2 regions of the Solibacillus sp. FSL W7-1436 genome follow, and region 1 is predicted to be linked to the other one. Evidence: a T-box and tRNA genes for the amino acid it is inferred to sense, from the RefSeq annotation. Region 1 holds a T-box; the other holds one or more tRNA genes.

Region 1 (8,047 bases):
TTAAAATCTTTTGGTTTACGATTTTGCTGTCTTTTCTCTGCCATAGTTACACTCCTTTTGCCTGTTCGACAATCTCGATTGCGTAATCGATTATTTCATTTGCGCGATGATGTTCTTTGCTGAGGAATAAGAAGCCTAAAACTGCTTCAAATCCTGAGCTGTTACGATATGTGCGGACATCTGTATTTTTTGGAACAGATCCTGATTTGGCATTGCGTCCTCTACGGAAAACAGCTTGCTCTTCTTCTGTTAAATAATTCTCTTCAATCATGCGATGCACAATATTGGACTGGGATTTGGCCGAAACATATTTCGTAGCTTCTTTATGCAATGTGTTAGGCTTTGCACGGCCCGACAATATTAAATGTTCCCGAATTCTTTGTTCAAGCACGGCGTCGCCCATATAAGCGAGCGCCAGTGCATTTAACTGTATGACATCATGTGGTGTTAAGTTTTGCATTTACTGTCCTCGTTTCCAGCGTGTACCTTGACGAGTATCCTCAAGAACAATATCCATGCCCAGCAGCTGGTCGCGGATTTCATCTGAACGAGCGAAATCACGATTTTTACGGGCTTGGTTACGTTCTTCGATTAATGCCTCGATTTCTTCATCGAGTAAGCCTGCTTCTACTTTTATATGAATACCCAGTACATTTCCAATTGTATCAAACATCGTTAAAATTGCCTGTAATACTTCTTTATCCGTATTCGCTTCGTTTAAATACACATTGGCAATATGGGAAAGTTCAAATAATGCTGAAACCGCATTTGCTGTGTTAAAGTCATCATTCATTGCATTTTCGAAATCAACTTTAATCTGACTGATTTTTTCAAGCCACTGCTCGCTGTTATCCCCTAAACTTGCCGAAGATGTGAGACGGTGCTCGACATTCGTATAGGATGTACGAATTCGGTCTAAACCACTTTTCGCTGCTTCCACTAAATCCTGAGCGAAGTTAATCGGATTACGGTAATGAACTGACAGCATAAAGAAACGCAACACTTGCGGGTCGATTTGCTTGCGAATATCATTCACTAATATAAAATTACCCAGTGATTTCGACATTTTTTCATTATCAATATTAATATAGCCATTATGCATCCAATAACGCGCAAATGTTTTATCATTATGCGCTTCGGATTGGGCAATTTCATTTTCGTGGTGAGGGAATGTTAAATCCTGTCCACCTGCGTGAATATCGATTGTATCACCTAAGTGCTCACGCGCCATTACAGAACATTCAATATGCCATCCAGGACGTCCTTCTCCCCATGGTGATGCCCATTTAATTTCGCCTGCTTTTGCAGCTTTCCATAATGCGAAATCCAACGGGTCTTCTTTTTTCTCGCCCGCTTCAATACGCGCTCCCACTTTTAAATCATCGATCGATTGGTGACTTAATTTTCCGTAACCATTAAATTTACGTGTACGGTAGTAAACATCACCTTGGGATTCATATGCATAGCCTTTGTCGATCAGAACTTCAATAAACGCGATAATATCATCCATATGTTCTGTTACACGCGGGTGCGCATCAGCCTTCTGACATCCAAGTGCCGTAATATCTTCAAAATAAGCAGCAATAAAACGATTTGTTAATACAGATGTTTCTTCGCCCAACTCATTTGCTGCTTTAATAATTTTGTCATCCACATCGGTAAAGTTTGAAACGAATTTCACTTCGTAACCTGCATACTGTAAATAGCGACGTACTGTATCATAGACGATTACCGGGCGGGAATTTCCAATATGGATGTAATTGTATACAGTTGGTCCGCATACATACATTTTTACTTTACCTTCCTCCAACGGAATAAATGGTTCTTTTTGTCTTGTCAACGAATTGAAAATTTGAATCGTCATATTGCCTCTCCTTTTTCATTGTACTCTTAAAAATTCTATCGGGTTAATTTGTAATTTTAATTAAAAAAACGCCTCCATCACCTTGAAAAGGTGACAGAGACGCTAGATGCGCGGTTCCACTCTGGTTGAAAAAGCAACAATACTTTTTCCGCTTGAAGTCCTGTAACGTGGACAAATCGATTTAACCTACTTCAATTTCAGTTAAATACTCAAAGGTGCATTTCGGCTTTGCCCTAACCTGGATCACTTTCAGCCGGTGGTGATCCTCTCTAATAAGGGGTGCGCAGCGTACTTCTCCTTCTCAACGTGCTATCTTTTATGCAATTTACATTCATTTTACATCTATTTTCAGAAAAATCAATCATTATATCCATATGAACAATCCGGTAGCTAATTCCAAATGTTTCAAAATGGATTACTGTGCAAATTTTTCAACACGGGCAATTGTTTTTTCCTTGCCAAGTAAAGCGATGGCATTCGGCAGTTCCGGACCATGTGTTTGACCAGTCGTCACAACACGGATTGGCATAAACAGATTTTTCCCTTTTACGCCCGTTTCTTTTTGAACAGCTTTAATAGCTGCTTTAATCGAAGCGGCATCAAAAGATTCCAAAGCTTCTAATTGAGTTTTAAATGAAGCCATAACAGCCGGCACTGTTTCACCAGCCAACACTTCGTTTGCTTCTTCATCATATGCAATTTCTTCTGTGAAAAATAGGCTCGATAACTCTACGATTTCTGCCCCGAAGCTCATTTGCTCATGGTAAAGAGCGATTAAATCAGAAGCCCATGCATGTTGTTCTTCAGATAATTCTTCCGGAAGTAAGCCGGCTTTTTGCAAGTGCGGCAACGCTAAAGCAACTACCTCTTCATGAGACATTTTTTTAATATACTGGTTGTTCATCCATGTCAATTTTGTTTTATCGAACATTGATGGTGATTTTGATAAGCGCTTTTCATCAAACAGCTTTACAAATTCGTCATGTGAGAAGATTTCTTCTTCTCCCTCAGGTGACCAGCCAAGTAATGCAAAGAAGTTAAACATCGCTTCCGGTAAGTAGCCTAGGTCCTTGTATTGTGTAACGAACTGGATGATTGACTCATCACGTTTTGATAATTTTTTACGCTCTTCATTTACGATTAATGTCATATGACCATATTGCGGATATTCCCATCCGAATGCGTCAAAGATCATCATTTGTTTTGGTGTGTTTGATAAATGCTCTTCACCACGGAATACATGTGTAATTTCCATGAAGTGATCATCCAGCACTACCGCATAATTGTATGTTGGGATACCGTTTGCTTTTACAAGTACCCAGTCGCCGATATCTTTTGATTCGAATGATACTTCGCCGCGAACTAAGTCAGTGAAACGATACGTAACATTTTCAGGAACACGCATACGAATTGTGTGCGGGATACCAGCAGCTTCTTTTTCAGCAACTTCCTCTGCAGTTAAATGACGGCATTTCCCATCATATGCAGGTGCAGCAACACCTTGCGCTTTTTGTTTTTCGCGTGATGCTTCAAGCTCCTCTGAAGTACAGAAACATTTATACGCTTGTCCGTTTTCAAGCATTTTTTCTGCATGCTCTTTGTAAATATCAAGACGCTCCATTTGACGGTAAGGTGCATATGGTCCGCCGATATCAATAGACTCATCCGGCATAATACCTAACCAGCGTAAATTATCAAGTTGAGAAGCTTCCCCACCCTCTACATTACGCTCAATATCTGTATCTTCAATACGTACTACAAAAGTACCGTTGTGATGTTTTGCATATAAATAATTGAATAAAGCTGTACGTGCGCCACCGATATGTAAGAATCCTGTTGGCGATGGTGCATAACGAACGCGAACTGTTTTCGTCATAATATTGCCTCCTAATTTTAGCGTCAAAACGCTCGACCTTTTTCGCATATAAAAAAAGTTTACTTTTATATGTATATGAACGGACATTATATTGTCCACTATCGGCACAATAGATGTCTTTTAAACTTTAACCATTCTACCACTGTAAGTTGTTAAATTAAAGTAGCGTGTGCCGATTTTTGACACACGCCCTCAATTTTATCCAGCATTAACGGGTAGATAAGTTTCACTTTATGCTTTAACTAACAGAATCGTTGCCATTGCTGCGATTCCTTCTTCACGGCCGACAAAGCCCAGCTTCTCTGTTGTTGTCGCTTTTACATTTACTTGCGAAGGTTCCGCATTCAATAATTGTGCGATTCGGTTTTGCATTTGTGAAATATACGGGGCCATTTTTGGACGCTGTGCCATAATCGTACAATCCACATTGCCTAATTTATATCCGCGCTCTTCAACCATCTTCCAAATGTATTCGAGCAGCTTCGCCGAATCGGCGTCTTTCCACTCCGGATCCGTATCAGGGAAGTGACGGCCAATATCCCCTTCACCAATTGCACCTAATGCCGCGTCTGTAACTGTATGTAAAAGCACATCGGCATCCGAATGACCTACTAAGCCGCGCTCATGTGGAATCGTAATACCACCTAAAATTAATGGACGTCCTTCTGCAAATTCGTGAACGTCAAATCCTTGTCCAATTCGAAACATATCGTTGCCAGCCTACATTCGTAAGCTAGCTTTCACCTTCTTTCTGCTAATCTCATTATCATTAGTATAATCAACTTGTCCGGAAAAAGCCCCGCAAACTTTTTTAAGTATCTGCTATTTTCGTTGTTTTAAAATAGCTTCCCCGAAAACCAGATCTTCCTGCGTTGTCATTTTTACATTTTCATAACTGCATTCCACAATATGAATATCATGGCCTAAACGTTCCACAAGCATCGCTTCATCCGTTCCTAAAAAACCTGCTTTTTCTGCCAGGTCTTCAGCTTCTGCCAAAATTTCGTAACGGAACGCTTGCGGTGTTTGAACCATCCATAACGATTCGCGGTCAACAGTTGCTTTAATTAGACCATTATGGACGACTTTCATCGTATCCTTTGCACGAACACCTGCAATCGCTGCCCCTTTTTCATAAGCGACTTCTGCAAGTTCGTTAATCTTCGGAATCGTAATAAAAGGACGTGCGGCGTCATGAACAAGGACAACATCCACTGCATTCATTTCTTTTATGCATGAATGCACTGAATGTTGGCGTTCTTCACCGCCTGTAGGCATACCTTTTACTTTTACAATATTATATTTTTCGATGAGCGAACGGATAAATGGACGTTCCTCATCTTTTACGGCAATCCAGATTCCTGTACAGTTTTCATCTTGTTCAAAAACAAGAAGTGTATGAACTAAAATCGGTTTATCCGCTAAGTTTAAAAATAATTTATTTTGTCCGGCCCCCATGCGCTTTCCGCTTCCTGCTGCCGGCAAAACGACTTCATAACGCAAAATGCTTCACATCCTAACCCTCTTTTGGCTTGGCGAAAATCATACGCCCTGCTGATGTTTGAAGGACACTTGTTACAGTAACAGTAATCGCCTGTCCAATATAACTACGGCCGCCTTCTACGACAATCATTGTTCCGTCATCTAAATAGGCAACACCCTGATTGTGTTCTTTTCCGTCTTTAATGACAACGACTTGCATATCTTCACCCGGAATAACAACCGGTTTCACAGCATTTGCCAAATCATTAATATTCAATACTTGTACACGGTGCAGTTCACAAACTTTATTTAAGTTGAAATCATTCGTCAGTATTTGGGCATTCATGTTTTTTGCTAAGCGAACCAGCTTTAAGTCCACTTCAGACACATCTTCAAAATCAACTTCCGTAATAAGTACCTTCGAAGCACGTTCGTCCTGAAGGCGTTTTAAAATATCAAGACCTCTGCGACCACGTGTACGCTTTAATGTATCGGATGAATCCGCAATATGCTGCAGTTCTGTCAATACAAACTGCGGCACGACTAAAATCCCTTCAACAAAGCCTGTTGTTGAAATATCGGCAATACGCCCATCGATAATGACACTTGTATCGAGCAATTTGTACTGCTGCTCCTGAACTTCCTTGACTGACCCGTCACTTTGACGTTTTTTCGTTGATTTCCCGGAAAAAATCTGCAATAGCTCATCCCGTTTACTGAATCCTAACCGGAATCCGAGATAGCCAAGGACAATGGATAAAATGGCAGGAACAACTGCGGTTATAACAGGAATGTTCATTTGATTGATGGCGACACCGACCAATGTAGCTACACATAGCCCTACGATTAAACCGAGCGTACCAAACAGTAAATCCGCAGCCGGCAATTTGAATAATACTTCCTCTAACCAAGTAATTAATTTTACAAAGTAATCAGATAATGCAAACGATAAAACGAATAACAAAGCAGCACCTATTGCAACACTGAAATATGGATTATTAAGCCATGGATTGGATGATAAGTTCATGAATGCATATAATGGCGGTAAGAAAATGAGGCCTAATGCTCCACCGATAAATAAAAATGCTACTTGAATTATTTTCTTCAACATTTGTTTCACCTCCATTTAATAATTATACATCTAAATTTTCATTCATGCGAAGCCCAGGTACCAAAAGCAAGGGCAAATAAACAATGAAATGTAATTAAATCCCAATATTAGAATTTTACCCATTTTTTAAGATTATCCCCTATTTAATAGTTAAATTTACGCGATATTAATTTAAAAATGACATACTTCATTCTAAATCCCCATTTCAGTAGTTTAATCAAATTTTTGCATATATTATTTTAGTATAATATACAATTTCAACTTAGAAGAGGAGAATACGTTTTGAATACTGCAAAAGAGGTAAAAATTTCTACTGCTGATCCTTCTGCTATTGGTTTATTCGGATTGGCTATTGTAACATTTGTTGCTTCCACTCAAAAATTAGGCTGGACAGAAGGCTTAGGTCTGGTTATTCCTTGGGCAATATTTTTGGGGGGTATTGCACAATTTTACGCATCCGTATTAGATTCAAAGCATAATAATACATTTGGTACGACGGCATTCGGCGCATATGGTTTGTTCTGGATGGGTGTTGGTATGAGCTGGTTCGTTCAAGCCGGCATATTTGGTGCAACATTACAGGCATCTGCTGATACGACTCAGCTCGGTGTTGTGTATTTAGGTTATTTAATCTTTACCCTATTTATGACGATTGGTGCAGCTGAAACAAATAAAGTTTTATTTGCCATCTTTGTAATGATCGATTTCTTATTTATCGGCCTGGCATTAAGCTCATTTGGAATTATGGAGCATGGCATGCATTTACTTGCTGCCTACTCTGAGTTAATCATTGCCCTTTTATCATTTTACGGCGCAGGGGCCAATGTACTCAACAAGCATTTCGGCTTCAGCTTCCTGCCGATCGGAAAGCCTTTTGGCATTTTCACAAGAGAAGCATTTTTAAAGAAAGAAAAAGCGGTAAAAGCATAATTATAAAAAGGCATGAAAAGTATTTTTACTTTTCATGCCTTCTTTTTAGGACGAGTTAACAAAAACCCATTCCCTATAAATTTTGGAAAGATTCCCGCAGTGCGTCACTGATTGTTTCGACGCCAACGACTTGAATATCCGGCGGGAATTCCCAGCCACCGATATTGGAAGCTGGAATAAAGGCACGTTTGAACCCTAGTTTGGCCGCTTCCTGGACACGCTGTTCAATTCTTGAAACGCGGCGTACTTCACCGGTTAACCCGACTTCCCCGATAAAGCAGTCTGTCGGACGTACTGTCTGGTCTTTAAAGCTTGAAACAATACTTGTTAATACAGCTAAATCAATCGCCGGCTCATCAAGCTTCACACCACCGGCAACTTTAATATAGGCATCCTGTGCCTGAAGCATCATGCCCATTCGTTTTTCCAGTACGGCCATTAAAAGCTGGACACGGTTCTGATCGACCCCAGTTGCCATACGCTTCGGATAATTAAAACTCGTTGGTGTAATAAGCGACTGTATTTCTACCAGGATCGGGCGAGTCCCTTCCATCGATGCAACGATTGTTGAACCTGGGGCACCTTGCGAACGTTCCTGTAAAAACAGCTCGGATGGATTTAATACTTCTTTTAATCCTCCGTGGAGCATTTCAAAAATCGCGATTTCATTTGTAGAACCAAAACGGTTTTTCTGACTGCGTAAAATCCGGTGGTTATGATGGCGCTCCCCTTCAAAGTAAAGCACCGTATCTACCATATGTTCCAAAATACGCGGACCGGCAAT
Region 2 (8,047 bases), 470 kb from region 1:
AACGGAGCAGCGGTCGTAAATCCGATTTTATCAACACCAATGGATGCTGCATATTTCACTAAATCTTCTTGAAGTTGATGAACTTTCATTTCACATGCTCCTTTCAAATGATACAATAAATATAAATTTATTTCGTATTACATAATTTAGTATTTTTCCCATTAAAAACAATGTAAGAAGGTGTTCTACATGAATATTTCAATAAATGAAGCTCTTTTTTCTGTAAATGAACAATTAAAAATTGGCCTCATCCATTATAGCAAAATTATCGTTGAAGAATCTCCTCAAATGATTAAAGGACGCACACAACTTTATCAGGAAAATCTGTATTTGGAATTACAGGAAAAACCTGTGACAGAACGACCTGGCATTAAAGAGTGGCGCCAGCTTTGGAAGGCTTTCGGCGGTGATCCGAACCGGTACCGTCACTCTGCGGAAAGTTTAATGCGACGTATCGCTAAACAGCAATATTTAGCACCGTTCCATTCGGCTGTTGATTTAAACAACTTCTTCTCACTGCAATTCGAGATTCCTGTTGGTATCTATGATTTAAATGCTATTGAAGGCGATGTGGAAATCGAAGTAGGCAATGAGACAACAAGCTATGAAGGGATTAACGGACGCTTCAATTCATTGGAGAATATCATCCATTCAAAAGATGCGCTCGGCCCATTCGGCAGCCCCTTTGTTGATTCAAAAAGAACGGCCGTAACAGAAGCTACGACAAATGCGCTGCAAATCTTTTATTTACGCCCTTCCTTAAGTGAAGAAGAAGCAACTAAACTATTGAGCAGTGCAGGGAACATGTTTACACAAATTAGCGGTGGCGAATATGAAGTACATATTCTAGCAAAGGAAAATTCAAAAGTTCAATTTTAAGGAGTGGAATCATTTGAGTATTAACTTAGCTGAGGCAGTAAAATTAAAAAGTATAATAACGAAGAGAATTCAGGAACGCACAATACAAGTACATTCATTAACACATGTCATCATTGAAAAAGGCGAACAGCCAAAAACCCCTGACTATTCTCTTGAAATGCTTGAAGCTGAGCTAAAAGAGCTTCGCTATGATTCACGTAAGCTTGATGCCCTTATCTACCGTGCGAACATCGACAATACGGTTGTATTTAAAGATGAGGAAATGCCCATTGTCGAAGCGATTGAACTGGCCAGCCAATTGCGCGCAGAAGCACAATTTTGTAAAAATCTTGGTTCTGAAGAGAAAGAAGCTTTTTACCATAATTCCGGTGATGCAATGCTTTACCGCGTGGCGTTGTACGATCCAATGACATATCGGAACCGCGCAAACGAGCTTGAAAAGGAAGCACATCGCCTTTCCAATTTAATTAATGCCAAAAACTATCAAGTTGAAATCGACTTTGACGACAGCAATTATTTCTAAACCTGGGGCGGTGAGACTCCAAACTAGGTAATAACGAGCGATTTATGCTTCGGCATTTCCAACAACTAGTCAAACCAATCACTCTTTACCGTTTACAATGTTACCTTTCACTCATAACCAACCATAGTAAAGGCAAACACAAACTTTTAGAGTAATTTTGCTCGCTCGTTATTAAAAGACACCTGCTCACATTTGTGAAAAGGTGTCTTTGCTTTTAAAACATATAATTCCTATTCTACACCCGGTAAAATTCTTAATGCCTTTTCATCAGCGTCCAATATTACGTCCACACCTAATGGAATCGCAATATTCGGTTCGCAGTGGCCAATTTTAAACCCGGCCAACACTGGTTTGTTAAACGGCTTCAAATACCCTTCGATTACCTTCAATACATCTTCATAGCTGTATGTATCATCCGACATATTAAAGTCTGCTATAACAAAGCCTGCTGCAAGCTCCAGCTTTCTTGAAAGACGCAGCTGGTTCAGCATTAAATCAATTTGCTCGATTGTTTCCCCTATGTCTTCAAGCAGTAAAATTTTATTGCGCACATCAATTTCAAATTTCGTCCCAAGTGTACTGACAATACGGTTTAAATTTCCGCCTGTCAATTCGCCGCGTACAACTCCCGGCACAACGGTCGTTAATGGTGAAATACTTTCCGTATACTGAATTTCAATCGGTTGGAACAGCTGCTGGAACATCTTTTTAGAAAGAGTATCCAGCTCCCCTTTTGGACTGGACATCATCGGACCATGGAATGTCACTAAATTTGCAAACTCGTTTACTTGAGTATGTAGAGCCGTCACATCGGAAAAGCCCCAAATAATTTTCGGATTGTCCTCGATTAACGGGTAGCTTATTTTATCGATAATTCTTGAAACTCCATAGCCTCCCGTCAATAAAAAGACTGCCTTCACTTCAGGATCAACAATCATCTGATGGAAATCTTTAATCCGCTCCTCATCGGTACCTGCCAGATAGCCTTCATATGCCTGCACCGTATTTCCAAGCTTATATTTTAAACCCAGCTCTTCTAAAAACGCTAATTTATCACCTAATGATTCTATCTTAAGCGGACTGCTTAAATTAACTAAACCTACAGTATCGCCGTGCTGTAATCTTGCTGGTCGAATTTTCATGTTAATGACCTCCTTTTACTTCTGTCGCTATTGTATCATAGCGTTTTATGTAAAGCGCATTGCAAATTCCATGTGGTTGTCCCTATAATAGGTAAAATCATTTTTCCAATATAAGGAGATGTATAATAATGAAATTTCCACCACAGCTACTGCTCATTTTAGCTACTTTATTATGGGGCGGTAACTTTGTAATTGGACGAGCTGTTTCCGGAGATATTCCTCCGATTACACTTGCCTTTTTACGATGGATTGTCGCTTTTCTCGTATTTTTTCCTATTGCTTACCAACGTACGAAAAAAGAATGGCCTGCGCTCAGACAGCATTGGGATGCAGTCATCATTTTAGCACTAACAGGAGTAGCAGCCTTCAATACGCTCGTTTATATCGGTTTACATTATACAACGTCCATCAATGCATCATTAATGAATTCATCAACACCGATTATTATATACATACTGAGCTTCATCTTTTTAAAAGAACGGTTAACAAAATTCCAGTTGACCGGCACGCTGCTGTCATTAGCCGGGGTGCTCTTTATTATATCAGGGGGCTCCTTGCAAAGCCTGCTTTCATTTTCATTCAACAAAGGCGACTTAATCGTAATAATTGCGGTAGTGTGCTGGAGTGTCTATTCATTACTGATTAAAAAATATGCTGGTAAATTGCCTGGGTACTCAACATTTTTAGTGACGATCGCAATCGGAGCTATTATGTTACTCCCATTTGCCCTATATGAACAACTTACAACGTCACAGGCAATCGTATGGAACGCTTCGACAATCGGGGCAATCATATATGTAGGAATCATTGCTTCTATTATTGCCTTTTTAAGCTGGAACACTGGCGTTGTCTCTTTAGGCGCAAATAAAGCCGGTATCTACCTGAACTTTATTCCAGTATTCGCTACAATCTTTGCCGTCCTGTTTTTAAATGAGCAACTCCTTCTTGCCCAAGTAATCGGTGGGATTGCAGTTATTGCAGGGGTATTTATTTCAGCAATAAAATAAAAAGGAGTGCACATTGTATGCACTCCTTTACTTTATTTAACATCTGTATAAATAACGGTTACATCCGGATGATTGTGCAGAGCGCTTGCAGGGAAGTCTTCTGTTACTATCCCACTGCGCAAACGATCAAAGGCCTCTTGTTTTGAAGCACCCGAAATTAACAATACAATCTTTTTGGAACTCAAAATTGTCTTGATGCCCATTGTAATGGCATGTGTCGGCACATCGTCAATGGAATCAAAATAAACTTGGTTCGCTTCACGTGTAGATTGTGCAAGCTCTACAATATTTGTACCTAAATCGAAAGATGTCCCCGGTTCATTAAAACCAATATGTCCATTCACACCAATTCCTAAAAGCTGTATATCAATATTTCCTGCTGCCTTGATCATCGCATCATATTCAGCTGCAGCCTTTTCTAAATTCGTTTTATTGCCTGCTGGTAAATTTATATTTTCACGTTTCATATCAATATGATGAAACAGATGATGATCCATATAATAATGGTAACTCGACTCATTTGCCGGATTAATGCCGATATATTCATCCAGGTTAAAAGATTTCGCCTGTGCAAAAGAGATTTTGCCCTCTTTGTATGCTGCAACCAGTTCTTTGTAAAAGCCTTCCGGAGTCCCTCCCGTAGCTAAACCAAGTACTGTTGCATTATTCTTTTTCAATTGATCTATAAAAATTGTTGCGGCAATTTTACTCATCTCATCATAGTTCGCCGCTTCAATCCATTTCAAATTTGTTGCTACATTCATTTATCCAATTCCCTACTTCCTCATTAAAATAGACATTTATTATTATTTTAATAATATTTTCTTCATTTTATATGCCTTGCATTATAGTGTTCATTCTATAGTAAACTTTTTTAAGAAGCTAGAAAAAAACATCTTATTTCCTATAAAAAGAGCGTGTAATGCCGCAAAATATATATAATTTATGCACCTTCCAAATATAAACGGAGTAAGCGGATGAATATATTGAATAACTTTATTTCACTTTAGGAAGTAGAAAGACCCCTTTTACAATTTTATTATTTATAGAATAATTTTCTTCAGTTAATTTACTGCAATAATTTATTGTTACAGGATTTTTCAAAGGTGAATTGATGAAATAAAAGTTTATACTACATTTAAAATAAGTCACTGAAAGCCAAAAAAACCCTTCAAAGACTATAAAAGCTTTGAAGGGTTTTTTCTGTTGTATTGAACTGATACCGAGTGTGGGACTTGAACCCACACGCCTCGCGGCAACGGATTTTGAGTCCGTCGTGTCTGCCATTCCACCAACTCGGCAAAATAAGGTAAAAAAAAATCGGATTTCCGATTAAGAAAAATATGGAGGCGGCAACCGGATTTGAACCGGTGATAAAGGTGTTGCAGACCTGTGCCTTACCACTTGGCTATGCCGCCATATTTGGAGCGGAAGACGAGGTTCGAACTCGCGACCCCCACCTTGGCAAGGTGGTGTTCTACCACTGAACTACTTCCGCAAATAAAAAAATGGCTGGGGTACCTGGATTCGAACCAGGGCATGACGGAATCAAAATCCGTTGCCTTACCGCTTGGCTATACCCCAATATTCAAAATTTAATATAAAATGGGGCGACTGATGGGAATCGAACCCACGAATGCCTGAACCACAATCAGGTGCGTTAACCACTTCGCCACAACCGCCATTATAATATAATTTTAATACTTAAACCTAAATAAAAATGGGGCGACTGATGGGAATCGAACCCACGAATGCCTGAACCACAATCAGGTGCGTTAACCACTTCGCCACAACCGCCACTATATTATTTTAAGTAATTTTAAGTTATTTGGCAGGGGCAGTAGGAATCGAACCCACACTGACGGTTTTGGAGACCGTAGTTCTACCTTTAAACTATGCCCCTATCAAAAGGATGGTGGAGGGGGACGGATTCGAACCGCCGAACCCTAAGGAGCGGATTTACAGTCCGCCGCGTTTAGCCACTTCGCTACCCCTCCAGGTAATGGTGCCGGCGAAAGGAGTCGAACCCTCGACCTACTGATTACAAGTCAGTTGCTCTACCAACTGAGCTACACCGGCAAAAATATGGTGGGTTTGGACGGAATCGAACCGCCGACACTTAGAGCTTCAATCTAATGCTCTACCAACTGAGCTACAAACCCACAATTTAATGTTTTAAAAATGGCGGTCCCGACCGGGATCGAACCGGCGATCTCCTGCGTGACAGGCAGGCATGTTAACCGCTACACCACGGGACCATTTGGTTGCGGGGGCAGGACTTGAACCTGCGACCTTCGGGTTATGAGCCCGACGAGCTACCACTGCTCCACCCCGCGATAATATTATTTGTTTAATGGTGGAGGATGACGGGCTCGAACCGCCGACCCCCTGCTTGTAAGGCAGGTGCTCTCCCAGCTGAGCTAATCCTCCACTGCTGGATACTTCTTATGTATCTTTTTGGTGACCCGTACGGGATTCGAACCCGTGTTACCGCCGTGAAAGGGCGGTGTCTTAACCACTTGACCAACGGGCCTCAATATAAATAAGCCTGGCGGAGAGTAAGGGATTTGAACCCTTGATGCAGGGTTACCCGCATACACGATTTCCAATCGTGCTCCTTCGGCCACTCGGACAACTCTCCAAGATTTAATGGCTCCGAAGGCAGGACTCGAACCTGCGACCTGCCGGTTAACAGCCGGATGCTCTACCAACTGAGCTACTTCGGAATAATTTTATAACAGCCTAGCGACGTCCTACTCTCACAGGGGGAAGCCCCCAACTACCATCGGCGCTAAAGAGCTTAACTTCCGTGTTCGGTATGGGAACGGGTGTGACCTCTTTGCCATCATCACTAGACTATTTATTCGAAAGACATTACTTATTATACCATACTTTTCTTGTTTGTCAAGTATTTATTACAATAATTTTTCATTCTTTCAAAACTGGATAAACGGTTCATTGAATTTGTGCAATAAAATGTGGTTAAGTCCTCGACCGATTAGTATTCGTCAGCTGCATGCGTCGCCGCACTTCCACCTCGAACCTATCTACCTGATCGTCTTTCAGGGGTCTTACTTACTTGCGTAATGGGAAATCTCATCTTGAGGGGGGCTTCATGCTTAGATGCTTTCAGCACTTATCCCGTCCATACATAGCTACCCAGCGATGCCTTTGGCAAGACAACTGGTACACCAGCGGTATGTCCATCCCGGTCCTCTCGTACTAAGGACAGCTCCTCTCAAATTTCCTACGCCCACGACGGATAGGGACCGAACTGTCTCACGACGTTCTGAACCCAGCTCGCGTACCGCTTTAATGGGCGAACAGCCCAACCCTTGGGACCGACTACAGCCCCAGGATGCGATGAGCCGACATCGAGGTGCCAAACCTCCCCGTCGATGTGGACTCTTGGGGGAGATAAGCCTGTTATCCCCGGGGTAGCTTTTATCCGTTGAGCGATGGCCCTTCCATGCGGAACCACCGGATCACTAAGCCCGTCTTTCGACCCTGCTCGACTTGTAGGTCTCGCAGTCAAGCTCCCTTATGCCTTTACACTCTACGAATGATTTCCAACCATTCTGAGGGAACCTTTGGGCGCCTCCGTTACTCTTTAGGAGGCGACCGCCCCAGTCAAACTGTCCGCCTGACACTGTCTCCTACCCCGCTAAGGGGCATGGGTTAGAAGTTCAATACAACCAGGGTAGTATCCCACCGACGCCTCCTTCGAAGCTGGCGCTCCGAGATCTCTGGCTCCTACCTATCCTGTACAAGTTGTACCAAAATTCAATATCAGGCTACAGTAAAGCTCCACGGGGTCTTTCCGTCCTGTCGCGGGTAACCTGCATCTTCACAGGTACTATAATTTCACCGAGTCTCTCGTTGAGACAGTGCCCAGATCGTTACGCCTTTCGTGCGGGTCGGAACTTACCCGACAAGGAATTTCGCTACCTTAGGACCGTTATAGTTACGGCCGCCGTTTACTGGGGCTTCAATTCACAGCTTCGCTTGCGCTAACCGCTCCTCTTAACCTTCCAGCACCGGGCAGGCGTCAGCCCCTATACGTCACCTTACGGTTTTGCAGAGACCTGTGTTTTTGCTAAACAGTCGCCTGGGCCTATTCACTGCGGCTTCTCTAGGCTATGCACCCAAAGAAGCACCCCTTCTCCCGAAGTTACGGGGTCATTTTGCCGAGTTCCTTAACGAGAGTTCTCTCGCACACCTTAGGATTCTCTCCTCGACTACCTGTGTCGGTTTGCGGTACGGGCACCTCTCACCTCGATAGAGGCTTTTCTTGGCAGTGTGAAATCAGGAACTTCGCTCATACGAGCTCGTCATCACAGCTCAACGTTATAGTATGCGGATTTGCCTACATACACGCCTTACTGCTTGAACACGCGCAACCAACGGCGTGCTTACCCTATCCTACTGCGTCCCCCCATTTCTCAAACGGTGAGGAGGTGGTACAGGAATATCAACCTGTTGTCCATCGCCTACGC

The links. The T-box of region 1 lies ahead of cysS (cysteine--tRNA ligase). A T-box ahead of a tRNA ligase gene usually reads a tRNA of that ligase, here a tRNA-Cys.
Region 2: it has a tRNA-Cys gene. The T-box ahead of cysS (cysteine--tRNA ligase) is inferred to sense a tRNA for this amino acid. The anticodon was not compared.

Annotation. Positions count from the first base shown of each region.
Region 1 is NZ_JBBOWV010000001.1:1,277,443-1,285,489, forward strand. It holds gene MKX73_RS06480 (Mini-ribonuclease 3) at 47-460, opposite strand; gene cysS (cysteine--tRNA ligase) at 461-1,864, opposite strand; T-box leader at 1,957-2,178, opposite strand; gene gltX (glutamate--tRNA ligase) at 2,280-3,740, opposite strand; gene ispF (2-C-methyl-D-erythritol 2,4-cyclodiphosphate synthase) at 3,972-4,448, opposite strand; gene ispD (2-C-methyl-D-erythritol 4-phosphate cytidylyltransferase) at 4,563-5,243, opposite strand; gene MKX73_RS06505 (PIN/TRAM domain-containing protein) at 5,257-6,333, opposite strand; gene MKX73_RS06510 (acetate uptake transporter) at 6,616-7,263, shown strand; gene radA (DNA repair protein RadA) at 7,337-8,047, opposite strand, start outside.
Region 2 is NZ_JBBOWV010000001.1:804,079-812,125, forward strand. It holds gene queG (tRNA epoxyqueuosine(34) reductase QueG) at 1-89, opposite strand, end outside; gene MKX73_RS04055 (B3/B4 domain-containing protein) at 190-879, shown strand; gene MKX73_RS04060 (DIP1984 family protein) at 893-1,402, shown strand; gene MKX73_RS04065 (S66 peptidase family protein) at 1,633-2,544, opposite strand; gene MKX73_RS04070 (DMT family transporter) at 2,673-3,551, shown strand; gene nagB (glucosamine-6-phosphate deaminase) at 3,584-4,315, opposite strand; tRNA gene MKX73_RS04080 (tRNA-Leu) at 4,772-4,852, opposite strand; tRNA gene MKX73_RS04085 (tRNA-Cys) at 4,896-4,969, opposite strand; tRNA gene MKX73_RS04090 (tRNA-Gly) at 4,975-5,049, opposite strand; tRNA gene MKX73_RS04095 (tRNA-Gln) at 5,061-5,135, opposite strand; tRNA gene MKX73_RS04100 (tRNA-His) at 5,158-5,233, opposite strand; tRNA gene MKX73_RS04105 (tRNA-His) at 5,273-5,348, opposite strand; tRNA gene MKX73_RS04110 (tRNA-Trp) at 5,381-5,454, opposite strand; tRNA gene MKX73_RS04115 (tRNA-Tyr) at 5,465-5,548, opposite strand; tRNA gene MKX73_RS04120 (tRNA-Thr) at 5,555-5,630, opposite strand; tRNA gene MKX73_RS04125 (tRNA-Phe) at 5,638-5,713, opposite strand; tRNA gene MKX73_RS04130 (tRNA-Asp) at 5,734-5,809, opposite strand; tRNA gene MKX73_RS04135 (tRNA-Met) at 5,813-5,887, opposite strand; tRNA gene MKX73_RS04140 (tRNA-Val) at 5,906-5,981, opposite strand; tRNA gene MKX73_RS04145 (tRNA-Glu) at 6,010-6,084, opposite strand; tRNA gene MKX73_RS04150 (tRNA-Ser) at 6,101-6,192, opposite strand; tRNA gene MKX73_RS04155 (tRNA-Asn) at 6,202-6,277, opposite strand; rRNA gene rrf (5S ribosomal RNA) at 6,292-6,407, opposite strand; rRNA gene MKX73_RS04165 (23S ribosomal RNA) at 6,530-8,047, opposite strand, start outside.